DNA from 2 places in the Allorhizobium sp. GW101-3B10 genome. Region 2 is predicted to be linked to the other one. Evidence: predicted binding sites of a transcription regulator. Region 2 holds the regulator's gene; the other holds the start of a gene.
What was found. Region 2 encodes PhoB, which activates phosphate uptake and scavenging genes when phosphate is short. Its sites were predicted from a motif close to TGTCATNNANCTGTCAT; they were not measured.
Positions count from the first base shown of each region.

Region 1 (6,169 bases), 2.8 Mb from region 2:
GGAGCGCATGATGCGTATCAATCTTCAAACCGTGGCGCTTTTTCGTCAAGCTCGGCATTCACCCGCGCGACGACCGTCGCAGCAAGGGCCGGATCGGCAAAGACCGCCTCGCGCAGCGCCACGAATTCGACGCCGGCTTCGGCGACGGCAAGCGCGGATGCCGGATCCTGTCCGCCCATGACGATGCTGGGGATAGCGATCATCGACGACCACCATTCGCCGAGCGCGAGGTTCTTCGAATGCGCCTCCGGCTTGATGTCGCCGTCGAGCTTGCCGAAGAAGATATAGTCGGGCTGCACCTCGCCGATCTCCAGCGCATGGTGCCGGTCCATGGCATTGCCGCCACCGACGATCATCTTCGGCGCGTGCTTCTCTTTCGCATCCGCAAGTGCTGCCGCATTGCCGCTGATATGCAGGCCGTCGGCCTTTGCCCGTCCGGCAACCCGGCTGTTGTCGACGACGAGCGCGGCGGCCCCGGCATCCTGGATGAGCGGCACGAGCAGTTCGGCATGCTTCTGGAAGGCCGCGTCATCGAGGCCGTATTGCGGGATGATGACCGACGCGACGTCGCCGCCCTTCAGCGCATCGCCGACCACGCGCGCCTTTTCCTCGGCGCCGGCGATGTCGGGAACGATCAGGACGAGACGGCAGCGATCTTCGGGACTGGTCATGAGTGGATCCGTTTCCGGAAGGACGCAGCTTTCTCCGCGTTCCTCCCTCGTTTTGCGTGAGTAAATCCGATAGACCGGTCCTTCGAAAGGATCAACCGAAACAAATGAGTCCCGATCTGCTGTTCTATGCCGCGGCCATTCCCGCGGTGGCTCTCGTCGGCCTGTCGAAAGGCGGCCTGGGCGGAGCCTTCGCCCTGATCGGCGTGCCCTTGCTCGCCATGGTCGTGCCGCCGATGCAGGCGGCAGCGATCTTCCTGCCCATCCTGCTGGTGATGGATGCGGTGGCGCTTTGGGCCTGGCGGCGCCACAACAACCGCCCTACCCTACTCGCCATGCTGCCCGGCGGCATTCTCGGCATCGCGATCGGCTGGGCGACGTCCGCCTATGTTTCGGTCAACGTCATGCGCCTGCTGCTCGGCGGCATCTCCCTGCTGTTCGCCCTGCGCTATTTCATCGAAGCGGCCCGCAAGACCCCGAAGGCGACGCCCGCCGCTGCACCCGAGCGACCCGTGGCCGCGACCCTGTGGGGCACGCTGTCCGGCTATGGCAGCTTCGTCGCCCATGCCGGCGGCCCGCCGTTCCAGATCTACACCCTGCCACTGCGCCTCGATCCGCTTGCCTATACCGGCACCAGCACCCGCTTCTTCGCCATCATGAATGCGGTCAAGGTGCTGCCATACTTCGCGCTCGGGGAACTGGGCGCCGCAAACCTGACACTGTCGGCGACGCTTCTGCCGATCGCGCTCGTTTCCACCCTCATCGGCGCCCGGCTCGTGCACTATCTGAAGCCTGCCCTTTTCTACCCGCTGATGTACGGCATGGTGCTGATCGCCGGCAGCAAGCTGCTCTATGACGGGGTCACCGGACTATAGGCAAACAGTCCGGCGCGCGGCGTTTGCTGCACCGCACAATGCGCTTGCCGGAACCCCGAGATTGACGTAATCTGAACCTATGTCGAACCTGGACCCTTTCGTCGCGATCGCCGACCCGCACCGCCGGCACCTGCTGGAGGTGTTGCGGCGCGCGCCCACAACGGTCAACGAACTGGCAAGCGGTCTGCCGATCAGCAGACCCGCGGTCTCCCAGCACCTCAAGGCCCTGCTCGACTGCAATCTCGTGACGGTGACGTCGGAGGGAACGCGGCGGATCTACTCGGTCAACCGCCCGGGCTTCGACCGCCTCAACATGTGGCTTGACCAGTTCTGGTCGTAACCTCACCCGCCTAGGCAAAAAGAAGCCCCGAAAACCGTTCTGGTTTCCGGGGCGTTGATCTCATGATATCTCAGTGGATGTTCCGTCGGCCGCAATCTGCCTTGAGGCGATCTCCAGCCGGCGTGCATGGGAAAATCAGTGTCTGGTCGACGCCCTGAGGCGTTCCATTTCGTCCTTGATACGCAACTTGAGCCGCTTGAGTTCGGCGATGTGCTGGTCGTTGATGGAGGGAGACGTAAGAGCGGTATGGAGCTTCTCCTCAAGAGCACCGTGCTTCTTTTCGAGCGATTCAAGATGAGCCTGCATGGTCATTTGACACGTCCTTCCTTTCGCCTACCTCCAGCCCTCACAACGCTGGAGTCTCAGGCTTTGCGAAAGTAATGTGACACGAAGAATGGGTTTTGTCGAAGGCGAAATCGGGGAGAAAGCGCGGCAAATTCGCTGACAGGGATAACTTCCCGTTACCAGTATTTGGTGATAGGAGCTTGCGCGAATCTTGGACGCATCCCACAAAATGGATACGTTGAAAGCGAGAATGGGGACACACTAATGGCCGATCAGGAACAGGCGGACATTCGGCTGGCGCTCGCGCGGCTTCGGCAGGAGCACGAAGACTATGACGCCGCCATCAATGCCATGATCGTCACCGGCTGCGACGCCTTGAGAATCCAGCGGATGAAGAAGAAGAAACTGGGAATCAAGGACAAGTTGACTTCCCTTGAGGACCAGATCATCCCCGACATCATCGCGTGAACAGGCAAGGACCGCCACGATGACCGAAGAACGCCCGCCCGTCGCCATCATCATGGGCAGCCAGTCCGACTGGGAAACCATGAAGAACGCCGCCGATACGCTGGACGTGCTGGGCGTCGGCTACGAGGCGCGCATCGTCTCGGCCCACAGGACCCCCGACCGCCTGGTCGCCTTCGCCAAGGGCGCCCGCGACGAGGGTTTCCAGGTCATCATCGCCGGTGCCGGCGGCGCGGCCCATCTTCCGGGCATGACCGCCGCCATGACACCGCTGCCGGTCTTCGGCGTTCCGGTCCAGTCGAAGGCGCTTTCCGGTCAGGACAGCCTGCTCTCCATCGTTCAGATGCCGGCCGGCATTCCGGTGGGCACGCTTGCCATCGGCAAGGCCGGTGCCGTCAATGCCGCGCTGCTCGCGGCCGCCGTGCTCGCCCTGCATGACGAGGATCTCGCCGAACGGCTCGACGAATGGCGCGCGCGCCAGAGCGCCGCGGTTGCCGAATACCCGATGGACGAAACCCCATGAGCGCCCGCACGATCGGCATCATCGGCGGCGGACAGCTCGGCCGCATGCTCGCCATGGCCGCCGCACGCCTGAACTTCCGCACCGTGATCCTCGAGCCGCAGGCCGGCTGCCCCGCGGCCCAGGTCGCCAACAGCCAGATCACCGCAGCCTACGCCGATCCGCTGGCGCTCGCCGAGCTCGCAGCGGCCTGCGACATCGTCACCTACGAATTCGAGAACGTGCCGGTCGAGGCTGCGGAAACGCTCGCCCGCAACGTGCCGGTCTATCCGCCGCCGCGCGCGCTGGAAGTCGCCCAGGATCGGCTGACGGAAAAGCGCTTCCTGAACGATTGCGGTATCCCGACCGCGCGCTTTCACCCCGTGGACAGCCAGGAAGCGCTGGAAGCCGCCCTTGCCGATTTCGGCGGACACGGCGTGCTGAAGACCCGCCGCCTCGGCTATGACGGCAAGGGACAGCGGGTCTTCCGCTCCCCTGCCGACAGCCCGGAAGGCGCGTTTTCCGCGCTCGGCAACGTGCCGCTGATTCTCGAAAGCTTCGTGCCCTTCGAGCGCGAGATCTCGATCATCGCGGCGCGCGCCATCGATGGGACGGTCGCCGCCTACGACCCCGCTGAGAACGTCCATCGCGACGGCATTCTCGACACCTCGACCCTGCCGGCGCGAATCGGCGCAACAACGGCTGCGGCCGCGCGCGAATCGGCCAGCAAGCTTCTGGCCGCCCTCGATTATGTCGGCGTGGTGGGAATCGAATTCTTCGTGCTGCCCGACGGCAGCCTGGTTGCCAACGAGATCGCCCCGCGCGTCCACAATTCCGGCCACTGGACGGAGGCGGCTTGCGTGGTTTCGCAGTTCGAACAGCACATCCGGGCGATCACCGGCTTGCCGCTCGGCGACACGGCGCGCCATTCCGATTGCGTGATGACCAACCTGATCGGCGACGACCTGAACGACCTTCCCATGTGGCTTTCCAGGCCGAATGTACTGGTCCATCTCTACGGCAAGACCGAAGCCCGGCCCGGCCGCAAGATGGGTCACGTCACCAAAATTACGCGCGCCAAGGGCTGAAAAAGCCGGAAAAATCCGGGTTCTCGCCGTTGAATCAGGGCGGGGCCGGTTGACACGAAGGGTCGGGACGGAGTATCTGCCACCAACCCTTTAAGAGCGCGCCCCGTAGCGCGCTTTTGATTGATCGAGACAATGGCGGGTGAACCATTCGCCGATAACCTTTGCGGACCAGTAAAATGAAGATCAAGAACTCGCTGAAAGCGCTCAAGGCCCGTCATCGCGACAACCGTCTGGTTCGCCGCAAGGGCCGCGTATACATCATCAACAAGCAGAACCCGCGCTTCAAGGCTCGTCAGGGCTGAGGCATGGGCGCCGCTTTCGAGCGGTGCTGCTTCTTCGCCTGACGGGACCTCGCGGTCCAATATCGTCGATAGCGAAGAATTGAGTTTGAAAGCCGGCGCAAGCGGATTACCTTATCCGCATGCGCCGTTTTCGTATTTGTGCCCCACTCATCTCTCTCCTGCTGCTCGCACCCTCCCAAGGGTCGCCTGCCCTGGCGCAGGACGGCGCATCGGAAACCGTATCGCTTGATTCGCCGGCAGCGAGCCAGGCGCCCAAGGGCGTGGACGAACTGATCACCGCACTGAAGCGCGAGCGCGATCCCGAAGCGGCCAATCGCCTCACCGAAGACCTGATGGAGACGTGGAACGACTCGGACAGCGCGACGGTCGATCTGCTGATGCAGTGGGCTCTGACGGCCGCCTCCGAGAAGCGCAACGCCGCGGCGCTGGATTTTCTCGACCAGGCCATTGTGCTGAAACCCGATTTCGTCGGCGCCTGGAACCAGCGGGCGACCCTCCACTACACCATGGGCAATTACAAGAAGGCAGTGTCCGACATCAATCGCGTGCTGGCGCTGGAGCCGCGCCATTTCGGCGCGCTGGCCGGCCTTGCAGCGATCCTCAGCGAGCGCGGCAGCGAAGAGATGGCACTGAAGGCCTGGGAACGCTACCTCGAGATCTACCCCGCCGACCGCCAGGCCCAGGAGATCGTGACCAAGCTCTCGGAAAAACTGGCCGGCAGCCGGACGTGATTCCCCAACGCTACCGCCGCCGATTCGCAGCCCCGCCCTGCGCCATCCCTGCTCACCCGCCCCAGACTCGAACCGCCCGTATCCGCTCCATGCTGCTGACCGCCCTCACCTCCCTCGTCGCCATTGCTTCGGCCTCCGCGGCCGGCACGGCACTGCGCGCCCGCGCCATCGAGGCGGGCGCCACCAATATCGGCACGTCCACCGATGTCGGAGGCTCTTCCATGAACGCGCTGCATGTCCCGGCGGGCGCCGAGGCGGAACTGCCGCCGATCGTCTTCATTCATGGCGCAAGCGGCAATCTGCGCGACCAGGCCACAACCTTCCTCGGTCCTCTCCAGGGCCGCGCCGAGCTGCTCTTCGTCGATCGCCCGGGCCATGGCTATTCCGAACGCGGCGGGCCGGAGAACGCCTTCCCGGACGGTCAGGCGTCAGCCATCGCCCGCCTGATGGAGAAGCGCGGCATCAATCAAGCCATCATCGTCGGCCATTCCTTCGGCGGCGCGATCGCCGCAAGCTTCGGCGTGCTCTATCCGGAAAAGACCGCCGGGCTGCTGTTTCTCGCTCCAGCCACGCATCCCTGGCCGGGCGGCATCGACTGGTACTACAATCTGGCGTCGACGCCGGTGGTGGGCCCTCTGTTCTGCCACACCATTGCGCTGCATGCCGGCATGGCGCGGCTCGAGGCAGCGACCCGCGGCGTCTTTGCCCCCAATCCGCGCCCGGAGACCTATGTCGGCGACACGGCCCCTGCCCTCGTGCTGCGTCCAGCCGCCTTCTGCGCCAACGCCACCGACGTCGCCAATCTTCAGGGCTACGTCACGCGCTTTGCCCCACGCTACCGCGAGATCACGGCGCCGACGGTGATCGTCACGGGCGACAGCGACGACATCGTGCTGGAGGAGATCCATTCGCGCGG
Region 1 covers NZ_JBWKZR010000001.1:586,386-592,554, reverse strand. Annotated here, with positions in the region: gene AC07Y0_RS02740 (tetratricopeptide repeat protein) at 1-9, opposite strand, end outside; gene AC07Y0_RS02735 (thiamine phosphate synthase) at 18-671, opposite strand; gene AC07Y0_RS02730 (sulfite exporter TauE/SafE family protein) at 776-1,543, shown strand; gene AC07Y0_RS02725 (ArsR/SmtB family transcription factor) at 1,623-1,883, shown strand; gene AC07Y0_RS02720 (YdcH family protein) at 2,019-2,195, opposite strand; gene AC07Y0_RS02715 (YdcH family protein) at 2,433-2,636, shown strand; gene purE (5-(carboxyamino)imidazole ribonucleotide mutase) at 2,656-3,156, shown strand; gene AC07Y0_RS02705 (5-(carboxyamino)imidazole ribonucleotide synthase) at 3,153-4,220, shown strand; gene ykgO (type B 50S ribosomal protein L36) at 4,397-4,522, shown strand; gene AC07Y0_RS02695 (tetratricopeptide repeat protein) at 4,642-5,253, shown strand; gene AC07Y0_RS02690 (alpha/beta fold hydrolase) at 5,343-6,169, shown strand, end outside.
Region 1: the regulator PhoB is predicted to act here: its motif matches at 2,255-2,271, upstream of AC07Y0_RS02720 (YdcH family protein).

Region 2 (6,169 bases):
CTTGATCGCGCATTCCAGCGCCTCGGCGCCAGAATTGGTGAAGAAGACGCGATCGGCGAAGGTCGCTTCGGTCAGCCGGCGGCCGAGCGTCTCCTGGCCGGGGACGTCATAGAGGTTCGAGAGATGCCAGACCTTGCCGGCCTGCGTCGTCAGCGCCTCGATCAGGTGCGGATGGGCATGGCCGAGCGAATTGACCGCGACACCGGCCGCAAAGTCGAGATAGCGTTCGCCACCCTCGGTCACCAGCCACACACCCTCGCCTCGCTCGAACCGCAAGGGCGCGCGCATATAGGTCTGATAGAGGGGAGAGGCTTCTGCCATGATGAAAACACTCCTTCGGGAGGGCTTGACGGGACGACGGACGCTTTTGATCTCCCGGCGAACGGTGCCTTGAAAAATCAAAAATGCCGCCTTGCGGCGGCGGGGGCACTATCGACATTTCGACCTTGCCTGTCAACGAAACAGCGCGGCGCGCCTGAATTTTCGACCATGCCGGGAGCAAGACCGCGTCGTTTGACCACGCGAGCGGCCGCGACGCGCCAGGGTAGCAAGTTGGGGAAAACTCCAGAATCGATTCGCGATGATTCGACCGACTCTTGTCACGGAGTCAGCCCGGCACTAGGTTAATAGTCAATAAAGAAACTGCATGCGGCGGAACCAGTCACCGACAGTATCGAGGCGAGTTTGTTTCGGATCCTTCCGAAGCAACGGTGAGCGATTCTGCCATCACAAATCGCGAGCGGCGGAGAGATAACGGCATGAATTGGACAGATGAGCGCGTGGAAAAACTCAAGCGACTTTGGTCGGAAGGCTTGAGCGCGAGCCAGATCGCAGCACAACTGGGCGGTGTGAGCCGCAATGCCGTCATCGGCAAGGTTCACCGACTGAACCTTCCGGGCCGCGCCAAGGCCGGCGGCAGCTCGGCTGCGACGCGGGCAGCCAAGCGCCCGGCGGCTGCACCGCGCGCCACGACCTTCGCGTCGCGCGTCACGACCCGCACCGTCGCCCGCGCCTCGGGCACCAACATGCTCAAGGAAGAGATCGAAATCGACGGCATCGAGGAGATCGCAGTCGCCCCGAGCCGTGGCGTCGTCCTGCCGATTTCGCGCAAGCTGGCGCTGACCGAACTCACCGAACGCACCTGCAAGTGGCCGATCGGCGACCCGATGAAGGACGACTTCCACTTCTGCGGCTGCGAATCCGCGGATACTTCGCCCTATTGCGGCTATCACGCCAAGCTGGCCTATCAGCCGGTCGGCGAGCGCCGCAAGGCAGCGAACGCGGCAGCCCGCTAAGGCGGATCGGACAGAAGTGCCGGGCGGCCTGCCGCCCGGACTTGGCCCTGTCGCGAGACACGACCCATTGGCCGGCCATCTGATGCCGGCGGATACGAAAAACGGGCCACGCGGGCCCGTTTTCTGTTTGTCCGTTGGGATCGACTGCGCCCTTCAGGCTTCCATCGAATAGCCCGCGCCGCGGACCGTGCGGATGACGTCCTGCAGGTTGGAGAAGTTGAGCGCCTTGCGCAGCCGTCCAACATGCACGTCGACCGTGCGCTCGTCGACATAGATGTCGTGGCCCCAGACTCCGTCCAGCAGCTGCGAACGTGAGTAGACACGGCCAGGCGAAGCCATGAGGAACTCCAGCAGGCGGAATTCGGTCGGGCCGAGGCGCACTTCGCGGCTCTTGCGGTGAACGCGATGGGTTTCCCTGTCCAGCTCGATATCGCCGCAGCGCAGGACGCTGGAGAGCACTTCCGGGCGGGCACGGCGCAGCATGGCCTTGACGCGGGCCATCAGCTCCGGCGTCGAGAACGGCTTGACGACATAGTCGTCGGCGCCGGTGGCGAGCCCGCGGACCCGCTCGCTCTCCTCGCCGCGCGCCGTCAGCATGATGATCGGCAGGCGCTCGGTTTCGGGGCGCATGCGCAGACGGCGGCAAAGCTCGATGCCGGACACGCCGGGCAGCATCCAGTCGAGGATCAGCAGGTCGGGAACGCGTTCCTGCAGGCGAAGCTCCGCCTCGTCCCCGCGCAGGATCGTTTCAACCTCGTAGCCTTCAGCCTCCAGATTGTAGCGGAGCAGGACGCTGAGGGCTTCCTCGTCCTCGACGACGGCGATTTTGGGAAGCATGTCGGTCGATAACCTCTCGATGCAGCCGGATTATTCGGTGATGGCACCGAAGGAGGAGGTCAGGTCGTCCTTCGGACGCTCTCCTTCGGGCTGGTCGCCCGTGGCCATGTAGTAGATGGTCTCGGCGATGTTGGTGGCATGGTCGCCGATGCGCTCGATGTTCTTGGCGCAGAACAGCAGATGGGTGCAACTGGTGATGTTGCGCGGATCTTCCATCATGTAGGTCAACAGCTCGCGGAACAGCGAGGTGTACATGGCGTCGATTTCCTCGTCGCGGTCGCGGATCGACTTGGCCTTTTCGGCGGAGCGCGTCGTGTAGACGTCGAGCACTTCCTTGAGCTGGATCAGGGCCAGTTCGCTGAGGTGTTCGAGGCCACGGGCCAGCTTGCGCGGCACGCCGGTCGCCTGGATGGCCATGACGCGCTTGGCATTGCTCTTGCCGAGGTCGCCGACGCGTTCCAGGTCGTTGGCGATGCGCAGCGCGCCGATGATCTCGCGAAGGTCGGCGGCGACCGGTTGGCGGCGGGCGATGGTGATGATCGCCTTGTCGCCGATCTCGCGCTCGGCCGCATCCATGATCACGTCATCGGAAATGACCTTCTGCGCCAGCGCCGCGTCGGAGTTGACCAGCGCCCGCACACTGTCGGCGACCATCTGTTCGGCAAGGCCGCCCATCTCGGTGATGCGGCGCATCAGGTATTTCAGTTCTTCGTCATAGGCGGTGTAGATATGCGATGCCGACATGTTCGTTGTCCTTGAATTTGGTGTCCGCTCGGATGGAAGCGCCGGCTCAGCCGAAGCGGCCCATGATATAGTCCTGGGTGCGCTGATCGTCCGGATTGGTGAACATCTTGTCCGTGTCGTTTTCCTCGACCAGCAGGCCGAGGTGGAACATCGCGGTGCGCTGCGACACGCGGGCGGCCTGCTGCATCGAGTGGGTGACGATGACGATGGTGAAATTGGCGCGCAACTCGTGGATCAGTTCCTCGACCTTGGCGGTGGCGATCGGGTCGAGCGCCGAGCAGGGTTCGTCCATCAGGATGACTTCAGGGCTCACGGCGACGGCACGGGCGATGCAAAGGCGCTGCTGCTGGCCGCCGGAGAGACCGGTGCCGGACTCCTGCAGCCGATCCTTCACTTCGTTCCACAGGCCGGCCTTGAGCAGGCTGCTTTCGACGACCTGGTCGAGATCGGCCTTGGAGCGGGCGAGGCCATGGATGCGCGGGCCGTAGGCGATGTTCTCGTAGATCGATTTCGGGAACGGGTTCGGCTTCTGGAAGACCATGCCGACGCGGGCGCGCAGTTCGACGACGTCGATGGACGGGTCGTAAATGTCCCCGCCATCCAGTGTGATCTTGCCGGTGACCCGGCAGCCGTCGATCGTGTCGTTCATCCGGTTCAGGCACCGCAGGAAGGTAGACTTGCCACAGCCGGACGGACCGATGAGCGCCGTCACGGTGTTCTTGCGAACGTTCAGATTGACGTCAAAAAGCGCACGCTTCTCGCCATAGTACACCGACACGTCTTGGCCGATCATCTTGTAGTCAACTTCGGTCATCTTCTGTTCCAGTGCCTTCTCAACCGCTGCGTCGGACAATATGTTCATCTCTCTTGGCTCCCGTTACCAGCGCCGCTCGAAGCGTTGACGCAAATAGATCGCTATCCCGTTCATCACGATCAGGAACCCAAGAAGAACCAGAATGGCCGCCGAGGTGCGCGCCACGAAGCCGCGCTCGGGGCTGTCCGCCCAGATGTAGATCTGGGTCGGAAGGGCAGTCGCAGCATCCATGACGCCGCCTGGTTCCGAGGTGATGAAAGCATTCATGCCGATCAGAAGCAACGGAGCGGTTTCGCCGAGCGCGCGCGCCAGGGAAATGATCGTACCTGTCATGATGGCCGGCATGGCAAGCGGCAGAATGTGGTGGAAGATCGCCTCGTGCTTCGACGCACCAATGCCGAGCGCGGCTTCGCGGATGGACGAGGGCACAGATTTCAGCGAGTTGCGGGTCGTGATGATGAGCGTGGGGAGCGTCATCAGCGACAGGACGAGGCCGCCGACCAGCGGCGCCGAACGCGGCAGACCGAACCATCCGAGGAAGACCGCCAGGCCGAGCAGACCGAAAATGATCGAGGGAACGGCGGCGAGGTTGTTGATGTTCACCTCAATCAGGTCGGTGAAGCGGTTCTTCGGCGCAAATTCCTCAAGATAGATCGCGGCTGCGATGCCGGCCGGCAAGGAAATGACAAGGCAGACGACGAGAGTCCAGAACGAACCCGCAATCGCGCCGGCAAGACCCGCAAGTTCGGGATAACGGCTGTCGGGACTGAAGAAGAGAGCCCAGTTGAACGGCTGCGTGATCGAGCCTTTTTCGACCATCGCATCGAAATAGGCGATCTGTCGATCCGACATGCGGCGTTGACTTTCGGGCGTTTCGCGGCTGATTTCGCCCTTGGCGAACTGGTCGGCCGGATCGGACATCGGGACCGTGAACTCCTGCCTGCCCAAGAGCTTGCTTGGGTCGGCAATGACCTCGTCACGGACGATGTAGGCCGCCTGGTCGGTGAAGAGACCGAAAAATTCTCGCTGCTCGCTCCGCGGGATGTCGCCGACTTCCTGCAACAGAGCCTTTCGGACGATGCCGCGCCAGTCGGCGTCCATGATCTTGGACTGATCGACGCCGGAGGCCGACAGGTCCAGTTCGATGACCACCTCTGTCTGGATGAAGGCCTTGTGGCCGGTATAGGTGAGCGAGATCAGCAAGAAGGCGAGGAAGCCCAGGGCCACGGCAATCGCCGCGAGGCCGTAGATCTTCAGCCGCGCTTCGGCGGCATAGCGCGCCTTGCGTCGCGCCGCCATCTCCTTGGACTGCCAATTCACCGAGCGGGCGGTCTGCTCTGCGGTCGGGTTCATCAGTATTTCTCCCGGTACTTGCGCACGGTGCCCAGCGCGATGATGTTCAGGATCAGGGTGACAATGAAGAGGATCAGGCCGAGCGCAAAGGCGGCCAGCGTCTTCGGATTGTCGAACTCGGCATCACCCGTCAGCAGAGTTACGATCTGAACGGTCACGGTCGTCACGGAGTCGAACGGGTTGAGCGTCATGTTGGCGATCAGACCGGCCGCCATGACGACGATCATGGTCTCGCCGATGGCGCGGCTGAGCGCGAGAAGAACGCCGCCGACGATGCCCGGCAAGGCTGCGGGGAGCAGAACCTTGCGGATGGTCTCGCCCTTGGTGGCGCCGAGCGCCAGGGATCCGTCCCGCAAGGCGCGGGGAACGGCAGCGAAAGCATCGTCGGAAAGCGAGGAGATCAGCGGAATGATCATGATACCCATGACAAGGCCCGCAGCCAAGGCGCTGTTCGGCGATGCCGTCACGCCGATGCTCATGCCGAGCGTGCGGATCGCAGGCGCCACGGTCAGAACCGCGAAGAAGCCGTAGACGACCGTCGGTACGCCAGCGAGGATTTCCATCAACGGCTTCACGACGGCGCGCACGCTGTGATGCGCATATTCGGTCAGATAGATGGCCGAGAGGATGCCGACGGGCACGGCCACGAGCATGGCGAGGAGCGAGATGACAAAGGTGCCGAACAGAACCGGAATGACGCCGAAGGCGCCCTGGCCGGCCACCTGGTCGGCGCGCATGGCAATCTGCGGCTCCCAGCGCAGCCCGAACAGGAATTCGGTGACAGGAACCTTGAGGAAGAAGCGTCCGGCCTCGAACAGGAGCGAGGCAACAATGCCGCCTGTCGTGATGATCGCGACCAGCGACGAGAACATCATGAACAAGGTCACCGCACGCTCGACCGAATGGCGGGCGCGGAACCGCGGAGTCACAACCTTCAGGCCGAGGAACGCGCCAACGACAGCCACAGCGACAGCGACGACAACCATGGCCCACTGGACGGCAAACCGGACGGAGGTGAGCACGGCGGCGCCGGCACGAATGTCGGGCGTCGGCTCCTTGAAGGAATTGCCCGCGGCAAGCTGGCGGACTTCGCTCATCAGAAGGGCGCGCTCCGACGCGGACGCCG
Region 2 covers NZ_JBWKZR010000001.1:3,377,695-3,383,863, forward strand. Annotated here, with positions in the region: gene AC07Y0_RS16775 (aspartate aminotransferase family protein) at 1-321, opposite strand, end outside; gene AC07Y0_RS16780 (GcrA family cell cycle regulator) at 759-1,295, shown strand; gene phoB (phosphate regulon transcriptional regulator PhoB) at 1,449-2,132, opposite strand; gene phoU (phosphate signaling complex protein PhoU) at 2,163-2,876, opposite strand; gene pstB (phosphate ABC transporter ATP-binding protein PstB) at 2,923-3,738, opposite strand; gene pstA (phosphate ABC transporter permease PstA) at 3,754-5,043, opposite strand; gene pstC (phosphate ABC transporter permease subunit PstC) at 5,043-6,169, opposite strand, start outside.